Regions from separate parts of the Streptomyces umbrinus genome, predicted to be linked through region 3. Evidence: riboswitches for the same ligand, from Rfam matches in the RefSeq annotation. Region 3 holds a riboswitch; each other region holds the start of a gene.
What was found. Region 3 has a riboswitch for cobalamin ahead of QF035_RS48635 (CbtB domain-containing protein). Riboswitches for the same ligand answer to the same signal wherever they lie in the genome.
Positions count from the first base shown of each region.

Region 1 (2,861 bases), 1.2 Mb from region 3:
CGCCGGGAATGTCGTCGTGGTTGCCGACCGTGGAGTACCAGGGGATGTCGAGCCCCGGGCTGGTCACGGGCCGTATCGCGGCGTCGAGGAAGCCGGGTATGCGGGGCAGCCCGCGCCGCTTGTCCAGGTCGCGCAGGGCAGCGTCGTCCGGGTGCCAGTAGAGAGGCAGGCCGGAGTTCTGAACGCCTTCGTACACCGACGGATCCCCGCTGTTGGGAGTGATCCTGCCGCCGCTCATCAGCGTGAGGAACCACTCCAGTTCGATCGCGGAGTTGTTGTCGACGTTGTCGCCCGTCGTCATCACGAAGGTGGGCGCGAGGCCGGTGTGCGGGCCCTCGCCGAGTGCGTTCACCTGCTCCACGAGCGCCACCGCCCCCGCCACCGTCAGCGCCTCCTGGGCCCGCCACGCGGCGGGCCTGCGCGACCGCAGGAACTCGGTGCGCAGCGGGTTCTGCACGTCCGTGAGGTGCAGGTCGGTGAACTGCACGAAGCACGCGAGCGGTGTGCGCCGGTCCTGGCGGCCGGTGGCGGCGGGCGCGAGATCTCCGCGTACGACGATGGGCCAACCGGGGCCCGAGACGAGGCGGCGGTAGGTGTCGGCGTGCGCGTGGCCGCTGAGGCGAGCCGTCGTCTCCAGGGTTGTCGCCGCGTACGGGGCCGCGCGTCGCGGCGCCCGGTGCGCCGGCCGTCGGATGGCGAGGGGCGCCTGCGGGGCCGCGCTCTCCGCGGCGGGGAGCGCGGAGGGGGTCGGGCGCTGCCGTGGGAAGAGGGCCGCGGCTCCGCCGGTCGCTCCCGCCGCGACGGCGCCGGACGCGAGCAGAAAGCGACGACGGTTGATCGAGGGTGCGGGTGCGGGTGCGGGTGCGGGTGCGGACGGGGACGGGGACGGGGAAGCGGGTGCGGACGAGGGCGGGGGAGTGGATGCGGTCCCCGCCGTTTCGGTCCCGGTCATGGGGTGGCCCTCCGGTGCCTCCGAGAGACTCAACTAGCGGAACCACTCATTCAGGCCGCGGGGGCAGGGGCGGGGGCAGGGGCGTGGCGTGGCCGTGAACACCGCCGGAACAGGTGGAGCGGCTGCTGGGCCCCGTCCTGCCGGTCCGCCCGCCGGTCCGCGGCACCCGCCGTGATAGCTTGCCGAGGCCAGTCGAACCCATGTACGTGGGTCAGGGAATCCGGTGGGAATCCGGAGCTGACGCGCAGCGGTGAGGGTGACGGGCGGGGCATCGGCCACTGGACCGGTATGACGGTCCGGGAAGGCGCCTCGTCCGGGTGACCCCGAGTCCGAAGACCTGCTGGCGGCCTCCGCGGTCACGCGCCGACGGGGGAGCACCGTACGACCGGGCTCCGCGTTCGAGCCCTCGACGACTGAGGAACTCCCGTGCCCGTCGCACGTCTTGCCCGTCCCGCTGCCCTCGTCCTGTCCGGGGCTCTCCTGCTGACCGGCTGCGGTTCGGGAGATTCGGAGGACTCGTCGTCCGATGCGGACTCCGGGGCCGCCGTCACCCTCGACAACTGCGGACAGACCGTACGCGTCGAGTCCCCGCCGAAGCGGGCCGTCTCCCTCAACCAGGGCACCACCGAGATCATGCTCTCGCTCGGCCTCGCCGACCGCATGGCCGGCACCGCGACCTGGACCGACCCGGTGATGAAGGGCCTGGAGAAGGCGAACGCGAAGGTGGAGCGGATCGCCGACAACAACCCCTCCTTCGAACGGGTCCTGGACGCCGACCCCGACTTCGTCGCCGCCTCGTTCGTGTCGACGCTCGGCAAGGGAGGCGTGGCCACCCGGGAGCAGTTCGAGAAGCTCGGCGTGCCCGCCTACGTCTCGCCGTCCGACTGCGTCGGCAAGGACAACGCCTCGGGCGGCGACGGCTCACGGAAGAAGGCCCTCGGCATCGACGCCGTCTACGGCGAAGTGCGCGACCTGGCCGAGGTGTTCGGCGTCGAGAAGCGGGGCGAGCAACTCGTCGCAGACCTCGAGCGGCGGACGAAGAAGGCCACTTCGGGGATCGACGCCTCCGACGTCACCCTCTTGTACTGGTTCGCCAACTCCGACTCGCCCTACATGGCGGGCTGTTGCGGCGCACCCGGCGTCATCACCCGGACCCTCGGCGCGAAGAACGTCTTCGACGACACACACGAGGAGTGGCCCCAGATCAACTGGGAGACCGTTGCCGACCGCGACCCAGATGTGCTCGTCATCGGCGACCTGACGCGCAAGTCGCAGACCGCCGAGTCCGCGAAGAAGAAGATCGAGTTCCTGGAGTCCGACCCGGTCACCAAGAACATGACCGCCGTCAGGAAGAAGCGGTACGTCCTGCTCAGCGGGCAGGCGATGAACCCGACCATCCGCACGGTCGAGGGCGTCGAGCAAGTCGCCTCCGCCCTGCGGGAGTTCGGGCTCACCGGGTGACACGGCCACGCCTGGGACTGCTCATCGCCGCGGGCGTCGCCCTGCTCCTCGCATCCGCCGCCGTCGCGATCACCGTCGGCCCCGCGGACATCCGGGTCGGCGACGTCTGGTCCGTGGTCGCGTCCCATCTCGGCTGGGGCAGCTCGGAGTTGACCCCGATCCGGGACGGGATCGTCTGGGAGCTGCGCCTGCCGCGCACGCTCCTGGCGGCCGTGTGCGGAGCCGGACTCGCCGTGTGCGGCGCGGTGATGCAGTCCCTGCTGCGCAACCCGCTCGCCGACCCGTTCGTCCTCGGGGTGTCCTCGGGCGCCTCGACCGGCGCCGTGATCGTGGTCGTCCTCGGTGTCGGCGGAGGCCTGGTCTCGGTCTCCGCGGGCGCGTTCCTCGGTGCGGTGCTGTCGTTCGGGCTCGTCCTGCTGCTCAGCCACACTCTGGGCGGGGCGACGGA
Region 1 covers NZ_JAUSZI010000002.1:9,763,355-9,766,215, forward strand. The annotation lists gene QF035_RS43150 (TIGR03767 family metallophosphoesterase) at 1-952, opposite strand, end outside; cobalamin riboswitch at 1,125-1,311, shown strand; gene QF035_RS43155 (ABC transporter substrate-binding protein) at 1,379-2,413, shown strand; gene QF035_RS43160 (FecCD family ABC transporter permease) at 2,410-2,861, shown strand, end outside.
Region 1: it holds a riboswitch for cobalamin, as region 3 does, so the genes downstream of both, QF035_RS43155 (ABC transporter substrate-binding protein) here and QF035_RS48635 (CbtB domain-containing protein) in region 3, are expected to answer to the same signal.

Region 2 (2,861 bases), 6.6 Mb from region 3:
GACGCGCTCGGCGATACGGGTGGAGAGTGCCTTGGCCTCGGCGGAGTCGAAGGGCAGCCGCAGCTTGAAGAAGACGTCCTGCAGACCCATCGCTCCCAGGCCCACCGGCCGCCACTTGGCGTTGGAGCGGCCCGCCTGCTCGGTCGGATAGAAGTTGATGTCGACGACCCGGTCGAGGAAGGTGACGGCCGTACGGACGGTCGCGTCCAGCCGCTCCCAGTCGATGACGTCGGTGGCCCCGGGGTCCGTGTCCACGAACGCGCCGAGGTTGACCGATCCGAGGTTGCAGACCGCCGTCTCGCCGTCGTCCGTGACCTCCAGGATCTCCGTGCAGAGGTTGGAGGAGTGGACCGTGTGGCCCGGCAGCGCGGTCTGGTTGGCCGTGCGGTTGGCGGCGTCCTTGAAGGTCATCCAGCCGTTGCCGGTCTGCGCGAGGGTGCGCATCATGCGGCCGTACAGATCGCGGGCCGGGATCGTCTTCTTGGCGAGGCCCCGGTCCTCCGCCTTGCGGTAGGCGGCGTCGAACTCCTCGCCCCACAGGTCGACCAGCTCAGGCACGTCGGCCGGCGAGAACAGCGACCACACGCGGTCCTCGTTCACCCGCCGCATGAACTCGTCCGGGATCCAGTGCGCGAGGTTCAGGTTGTGCGTACGCCGGGCGTCCTCACCGGTGTTGTCGCGCAGCTCCAGGAACTCCTCGATGTCGGAGTGCCAGGTCTCCAGGTAGACCGCGGCCGCGCCCTTGCGCCGGCCGCCCTGGTTCACGGCGGCGACCGAGGCGTCGAGCGTCTTGAGGAACGGGACGATGCCGTTCGAGTGCCCGTTCGTCCCGCGGATCAGGGAACCGCGCGAGCGCACACGGGAGTACGCGATGCCGATGCCGCCCGCGTGCTTCGAGAGACGGGCCACCTGGTGGTAGCGGTCGTAGATGGAGTCCAGCTCGTCCAGCGGGGAGTCGAGGAGGTAGCAGGACGACATCTGAGGGTGCCGCGTACCGGAGTTGAAGAGCGTGGGGGAGGACGGCAGGTAGTCGAGGCGGCTCATCAGCCGGTACAGGGCGGCCACTTCGTCGACGGACCTGGCCGAGTCGTCCTCGGCCAGCCCGCTCGCCACGCGCAGCATGAAGTGCTGGGGCGTCTCGATGACGGACCGCGTGATCGGGTGCCGCAGCAGATACCGGCTGTGCAGCGTGCGCAGGCCGAAGTAGCCGAAGCGGTCGTCGCCCTCGAGGTCGATCAGCGCGTCCAGACGGGCCGCGTGGGTCCGTACGAACTCGGCGGTGCGGTCGGCGATCAGGCCCTCGCGGTGGCCGACCGCGACGGACTCGGAGAAGGACCTGACCCCCTGCGAGGCGGCCTCCTCGGCGATGCCGATCGTCAGCAGGCGGGCGGCCAGCTTCGAGTACACGGGGTCCTCGGAGATCAGGCCCGCGGCCGCCTCAGTGGCCAGCTCGCGCAGCTCCGCGGTGATCCCGTCGGCCCCCACGGAGGACCGGCCGCGCAGCGCGGCGGCGGCGACCCTGCCGGGATCGGCGTCGGGAAGGTCGGCGGTGAGGTCGGTCAGGGTCCGCAGCAACACGGTTCCCGGTCCGTCGGCCTCGGCCCTGTCCTGCTGGTACTGGGGCGCTTTCGCTGAGACCGGATCGGCTGGCGCGATGGTCACGTGGGGCTCTCCCTCGCTCGGCACGGGGCCTGCGGGGAGGGGGGTTCGGGGCACACGGGGGTACACGCTCTGCGCAGCGGTACGCCGCGTCCACCGGCCCACTCCGCGAGGCCCGGACGTCATGGCACCCGGGCCGGGTGGCCTGGGCACGCTGTCGGCAGGTCCTCGGACTGACCAGGCGCACGGCTCTCCTCCGGGGACAGACATGCACAAGTACACCGTTGCGGGACAGTTCCGGATTCGCACCGGATTCCCCTGCGGCGACAGCGAGCATGAGCATACATCTTGTGCCGGGCTCGGGAAGCACCCCCACATGTTGTGTCGTGTCGGCTTCGGAGGGTGTCAGAGTGTCAACTCGTAGGTGAGCAGCATGATGTCGTCGAGGTCCGGGATCGGGTTCCAGTCGCGGTCGGGGGCGCGGGTGAAGCCGAGGCGTCCGTAGATGCGATGGGCGCTGTGCATGGTGCGCTGGGTGGACAGCACGACGCGTACGCAGCCGTCCGTGGCCCGGGCGCGGTCGACGCAGGCGCGTACGAGGGCCTCGCCCGCCCCGTGCCCGCGGGCCTCCTTGGCGACCGCCAGCATCCGTATCTCGGCCTCACCCTCGCGCGCGATGTCGGCCATCGGCCCGCCGGACGGGACGAAGGTCACGCCGCCGACGACCCGCTCGCCCGCTCCTGCCCCCACGACGGCCACCAGCACGTCGGCGGCCGCGGCCCGCTTCGCGACGTCCCGCAGCTCGCCCAGATACTCGTCGCTCTCCCCGAAGTCGAGGAGCCCGTCCCCGAGATAGGCCTGCGCGGTTATCTCTCCCACAGCCTCGTACTCCTCGGGCCTCGCCCGCCTGATCAGGATGTCCATGCTCGGCAGTGTGCCCGAGGGGTACGGCGCGGGGCTGCCGAGTTTTTCCCGCACCGGTTGCCCGGGGGCGTCGCGCCGGTGCCAGGGACGTCCGAGGGGGCGGGCTCAGGCCATGGCCGGCCACTGCGGCAGGGTCGTGACGAAGTCCTTCGTGAAGTCGCGCGGGCCCGGGCCGAGGGCCACGCGGCCCGTGTGGCGGGTGCGGGCGGTCAGGGCGGGCGACTCGGTGTAGTAGTTCCGCTCGGCGGCCGAGGGGACGAACACGGTCTGGCCGCGGGTGAGTTCGCTGGAGCACTCGACCACGACGGCTCCCTCCGCGAGCGTCACGAACGACTCGT
Region 2 covers NZ_JAUSZI010000002.1:4,322,492-4,325,352, reverse strand. The annotation lists gene QF035_RS18855 (ribonucleoside-diphosphate reductase subunit alpha) at 1-1,662, opposite strand, end outside; cobalamin riboswitch at 1,802-1,942, opposite strand; gene QF035_RS18850 (GNAT family N-acetyltransferase) at 2,005-2,523, opposite strand; gene QF035_RS18845 (nucleoside hydrolase) at 2,629-2,861, opposite strand, start outside.
Region 2: it holds a riboswitch for cobalamin, as region 3 does, so the genes downstream of both, QF035_RS18855 (ribonucleoside-diphosphate reductase subunit alpha) here and QF035_RS48635 (CbtB domain-containing protein) in region 3, are expected to answer to the same signal.

Region 3 (2,861 bases):
GCGTCGGGTTCGCTGTAGCCGATCGCGAAGTCGAGCTCGCCGGAGAGGATCTTCGGCAGGAAGTACCCCTTCTGCTCGTCGGTACCGAACTGCATGATCGTCGGCCCGACCGTGTTGAGCGCCATCAGCGGCAGCGGTACACCGGCCTGGGCGGCCTCGTCGAAGAAGATGAACTGTTCCATCGGGGACAGACCGCGCCCGCCGTACTCCTTCGGCCAGCCCACGCCGAGCCAGCCGTCGGAACCGAGCCGGCGGATGGTCTCGCGGTAGAAGCGCTTCTGCGCCGCCGGGTCGCCGTAGCGGGCGTACACGTCGTCGGGGACCAACTCGGCGAAGTAGGCGCGCAGTTCGGTGCGCAACCGCTGCTGCTCCGGCGTGTATTCGAGATGCACGGCGCCTCCTGGCTCCCACTGGCCCGCTCGTTCGGCCACCCGGACCTGACGGCGCACACCGTAGAACGTGTTCCAGAAATTGGGAATGCCGGTGACGTACGCACCTGACGGACGGACTCATGCGCACTCATACGAAGGGGCCCCGGGAATGTGCTCCAGGGGCCCTTCGGTGTGTGAGCGCTCAGCGTCTGAACGGGTCAGTGCGCGACGGGAGTTGCCCGTCCTTCGGCCGCCTTGTCGTCCTCGGCCCGGGCCGGCTTGGGAGCCAGCACGCGCTCCGCGAGCAGCCCGAAGACCAGGCCGTACGCGGTCCACAGGGTCACCTGGATGGCCAGGGTCGCCAGTCGGTACTGCCACAGCAGGGTCGCCGGGAAGCCTTCCGGCGCCTCGTTGAAGGACGGCAGGAACGCGTACGCCAGGCCGACGGCCAGGACGAAGAACCCGCCTGCGGCGAGCGTGGCGTTCCAGTTGCCCAGGCGCGGTGCGAGGCGTTTGCCGAGGATCACCGCGGCGACGGCCAGCAGCACGCTGAGCACGATCATCAGGAGGAACAGCGCGGTGCGCTGGTTGAGGGTGTCGGGGTCGCCGACGGCGGGCGGGTTCGCCGGGTACTTGAGGAACGGCACCAGGTAGACCGCGACCAGACCGGCGCCCGCCAGCAGCAGCGCGCTCGCGCGCGGCCCGAAGCGGCCGATTCTGCCGAGCGCGAAGCAGTACGCGAGAGCGGCGATGCCGCCGAACGCGACCCCGTAGACGAGGACGCCGGTGGACAGACCGCCGGTGGACTGCATGGCACGGGTCACGAGTTCCTCGCCGCCGTGTTCGTGGGCGTGGGCCTCCTCGAACGCGATGGCCTCGTCCACGCGGGGTTCCCCCAGGAAGTAGGCGACGACCAGGGCGAGCACGCCCGCGGCAAGACCCGCGAGCATGCCGCGCACCAGGAGATTTCTGACGGTGACGGAGTTCATTGGGTTGTCCTGTCGGTTCTTTGTCGCCGTCAGTGGCAGGGGAAGCCGAGCAGGTGGCGGGCGTCGTGCACCCACTCGTGCACGCCTTCGCCGGAGACCAGGGAGGTGGCGCCCTGTTCGGCGCCGACGAAGTAGAGCAGCACCAGCATCAGGATGCCGAGGAAGACCGCCCAGGGGGCGATCGCGCCGATCGGCAGCTTTGCGGGTACGTCGGGGGTGGTTACGGTCGGCTGAGCGACGGCGGACTGCGCCATGGCAGGACCTCCTGGGGGAACTCGCGTCCCATCTCGGTGGTGCACAGGACGACGGCCACGGGTCTGACTTGCTCGACCTCCGCCTCCCCTGGCGGGGGGCGGTTGTGCGGGGCTTACAGTGGCGCGACCGTGCCGGATTCTCACCGGCTTCCGTCGTACCGTCGTCAATATCGACGAGAAGGTACCGCGAAGCAGAGGCGCGGCCAAGGGCGCACGGAATGCCGGGGGCGCGCCGGTGCCCTGGTCACGCCCCCAATTCCCGGTACGGACAGGGGTGTTGAGCACGTGTGGAACGCGAGGGCGGGCCGATGACCAGCCGAGTGATGTTGATCTCACCAGCGATGAGCGCGGCGTTGCGGGAGGCACGTTTCGACGACGGATGCCCCCTGGACCCGGCCGGGCTGCGGCTCGCCGAGGCCGCCGCGGGCTCGCTGCCGGCCGCCGACCAGGTCCTGGTCTCGCCCACCGTTCGCTGCCGGGAGACGGCGGCGGCCCTCGGGCTCGACACCCTCGCCGTCACCGAGCCGCCGGAGCTGTCCGGCCTGGACGTGGGCCGCTGGCGCGGGGCCACGCTCGCCGAGGTGAGCGCCGACGAGCCGGAGGCCGTGGGGCGCTGGCTGACGGACCCGTCGTCCGCCCCGCACGGCGGCGAGTCGGTGGCCGGGATGTGCGAGCGCGTCGCGAAGTGGCTGGAGACGGCGGCGGATCCGAGTTCCGGGGCTTCAAGATCTGGCTCAGCCGAGGGTTCAGGAGCAGGCTCCGTGCGGATCATCGCCGTCGTCGAGCCGGAGATCGTACGCGCCGGGGTGGTGCGGACGCTCGGGGCCCCGGACTCGGCGTTCTGGCGTGTCGACGTGCCGCCGTTGGTCGTGACGGAGTTCAGCGGGCGGGCCGGGCGCTGGAATGTACGAGTCGGGAGAGCCCTCGGAGAGTGAGGCCCCGACGGGCGCCCGCCTGAACAGCTCTCCGGGACCCGGCACCTCGGAGCGGGTGGCGTTCCACGGAGCCTCACCTCAGCAGGGCGAGGAACTCCGTGCAGGCGCGTGCGCAGTCGCGGCAGGCCTCGGCGCCCTTCTCGGCACCGCGGCTCCGGTCGAAGACATCGGCGGTCTCCAGGCAGACGGCACGACACCACTCCACCTGGGCGCGCATCCCGGCCTCGGCCTGCGTGGTCTGCTCAGCCAGGGCGCGGCAGGTCGCGTCGCAGACCTCCGCGCAGAGGATGCCCTTGCGCCTCAACTCCTGCT
Region 3 covers NZ_JAUSZI010000002.1:10,956,465-10,959,325, reverse strand. The annotation lists gene QF035_RS48645 (acyl-CoA dehydrogenase family protein) at 1-392, opposite strand, end outside; gene QF035_RS48640 (CbtA family protein) at 590-1,360, opposite strand; gene QF035_RS48635 (CbtB domain-containing protein) at 1,390-1,614, opposite strand; cobalamin riboswitch at 1,652-1,811, opposite strand; gene QF035_RS48630 (histidine phosphatase family protein) at 1,923-2,549, shown strand; gene QF035_RS48625 (ferredoxin) at 2,623-2,861, opposite strand, start outside.

Region 4 (2,861 bases), 7.9 Mb from region 3:
CGCCCGGCCCGCAGGTCGGCGCGAGCGACGCGCAGTTCGGCGGTCTGCGGGAAGGAGCCGATGGTGGTGGTCGGCAGGAGGGGCAGACCGAGGTGGGCACGCTGTGCGCTGGCGCGTTCGCCGTACGGCTGGGAGCGGCGGGCGTCGGCGTCCGTGACCGCACCGACCCGCGTCCGCACGGCCGGGTCACGGGTGATGGGCGAGTTCGCGCGGGAGGCCAGGGCGGCCCGGTTGGCGGCGAGTTCGCCGGTGATCGCGCCTGTGCCCTGGGCGAGACCCTTGGCGAGGGTGACGATCTCGGCCGTCTTCTGCCGGGCGAAGGCGAGCCAGCGCAGGATCTGCGGCTCGATGTCCCGTTCGGCGGTGGCATCGAGCGGCACGTGGAGCAGCGAGCAGGACGCGGCCGCGTCGACCCGGTCGGCCAGCCCGAGCAGGGTGCCGAGCGTGGCGAGGGACTTGGTGAGGTCGTTGACCCAGATGTTGCGGCCGTTGACCACGCCCGCGACCAGGCGCTTGCCGGGCAGTCCGCCCACGGCGGCGAGCGCGTCCAGGTTGGCGGCGGCCGCCTCGGTGAAGTCGAGAGCGAGACCCTCGACCGGGGCCTTGGCCAGCACCGGCAACGCGTCGCCGAGCCGGTCGAAGTAGGAGGCGACCAGCAGCTTCGGACGGTCGGTGAGCGCGCCGAGGTCACGGTAGGAGCGCGTGGCCGCGTTGAGTTCGGCGGGCGTACGGTCCTGGACCAGCGCCGGTTCGTCGAGCTGCACCCACTCCGCGCCCGCCGCCCGCAGATCGGAGAGAACCTCGGCGTACACCGGCAGCAGCCGGTCCAGCAGCGTCAGCGGGTCGAAGTCGGCTGCCACACCGGGCGCGGGCTTGGCGAGCAGCAGATAGGTGACGGGTCCGACGAGGACCGGCCGGGCGGCAAGGCCCAGGTCGAGGGCTTCGCGGAGCTCGGCGACCTGCTTGGCGGAGTCGGCCGTGAAGACGGTGTCCGGGCCCAACTCCGGGACCAGGTAGTGGTAGTTGGTGTCGAACCACTTCGTCATCTCCAGCGGCGCCACGTCCTGGGTGCCGCGGGCCATCGCGAAGTAGCCGTCGAGCGCGTCGGCCTCGACCGCGGCGCGGTGGCGCCCGGGGATCGCGCCGACCATGACGCTGGTGTCGAGGACATGGTCGTAGTACGAGAAGTCGCCGGTCGGCACTTCGTGGATGCCGGCCTCGGCAAGCTGCCGCCAGTTGGTGCGGCGCAGTTCGGCGGCGGTGGCCCGGAGGGCGTCGGCGTCGACGCGACCCTTCCAGTACCCCTCGATCGCCTTCTTCAGTTCCCGGCCACTGCCCTGACGGGGGTAGCCGTACACGGTGGCCCGTGCCGCCGCGGCTGCGGACTTCGATGTCACGGAACTCTCCTTCGCGAGATGTCTCCCTGAGATCCCGGGACGGACGTGAGCGCGAAGGGGTGACGCACCCGGCAGAGACACCTCGCGCGGCAAGGCGCGGTCGTCCGCCGGATATGTACGCCGACCCGCCCACGAGGTCACCGGGATGTCCGTACGCGATCGGTCACGTACGGGCAGATGGCAGGTCTTCGGACTCGCGAGCACGCCCTCCGTACGGAGGACACCTACTGGCCGTCGCTTCCCAGGTCCCGCTTCTCGGGGCCCAGTGCGTATGACGGCGGTCGTTCCCGCTCACCGCTGCGGGGCAGTCCCGGATTCCCACCGGGTTCCCTCTTGCGACGCATCCCGCCTGGCGGACGGGGCGAACCAGCTGCACAGGTCAGCCTATGCCCTGCCGTCAACTGCCTGGCTGCCGGACGGCGTCGTACACCTGGAACCCGCGGCCCGTCTTACGGCCCAACAGCCCTGCCTCGACCATCCGTTGGAGCAGCGGGGCGGAGCGTACAGGGGTTCCCTGAACTCGTCGTAGAGGGATTCCGCGATCGAGGCGACGGGTCGAGGCCGATCAGGCCCGCCGGCTTCAGCGGTCCCATGGGGTGGGCCCAGCCGAGTTCCATGCCCGCGTCGATGTCGATGGCGGTGGCGGTGGCGAAACCGGACTCGGCCATGCGGACCGCGGCCGGCACATAGGGGATGAGCAGGGCGTTGACGACGAAGCCCGCCCGGTCCCGCGCGTGGACCACGGTCTTGCCGAGGACCCGCGTGGCGAAGTCCTCGACGGCTTCGACCGTCCCGGGGGCGGTGTGGAGCGAGGCCACGATCTCCACCAGCGGCAGGACGGGAACGGGGTTGAAGAAGTGCAGTCCGACGACCCTGTCTGCGCGCCCCGTCGCCATGCCCAGCCGCATGATCGGGAGCGACGAGGTGTTGGTCGCGAGTATCGCCCCGGGATCCTCGACGATCTTGTCCAGCGCCGCGAATATCTCGGTCTTGGCGTCCGCGTTCTCCACGACGGCCTCGACCTCGACAGCGCCTCCGCGGCCACCCCCATCGGCATGGGCTGCCGTGTCTGCGAGCGCCTCGACTGCCCCCAGCGCGCCGCACCGCCCCTGGGGCGGCCGCTGCGGATCGACCAGAACAGCAGCACGTTCGTCCCGTACCCGGTGGCGCACCGGCCGGAGTGAACACGCGTTGCGCACGCTCACTCCGACGTGTTGCCGCTCAGTCCGGCCTGGTCCGGCGGCTCAGTCCGTCTCGCCGCCGAACGCCCGCAGAATGCGCTCGGCGGCGAGTGTGGCCGTCAACTCGCCGTCCCTGACCCGCTGTTCGAGACCGGGCCCGAGGGCGCGTACGGCGGGGTCGGCGTTCAGGCGGCCGAGGAGTTCGTCGCGCACCATCGTCCAGGTCCAGTCGACCTGCTGGTCACGGCGCTTGGTGGCCAGGCGGCCGGTCGAGTCGAGGAGC
Region 4 covers NZ_JAUSZI010000002.1:3,080,501-3,083,361, reverse strand. The annotation lists gene metE (5-methyltetrahydropteroyltriglutamate--homocysteine S-methyltransferase) at 1-1,397, opposite strand, end outside; cobalamin riboswitch at 1,560-1,783, opposite strand; partial or broken gene QF035_RS13610 (3-hydroxybutyryl-CoA dehydrogenase) at 1,795-2,419, opposite strand; partial or broken gene QF035_RS13605 (short-chain fatty acyl-CoA regulator family protein) at 2,405-2,581, shown strand; gene meaB (methylmalonyl Co-A mutase-associated GTPase MeaB) at 2,642-2,861, opposite strand, start outside.
Region 4: it holds a riboswitch for cobalamin, as region 3 does, so the genes downstream of both, metE (5-methyltetrahydropteroyltriglutamate--homocysteine S-methyltransferase) here and QF035_RS48635 (CbtB domain-containing protein) in region 3, are expected to answer to the same signal.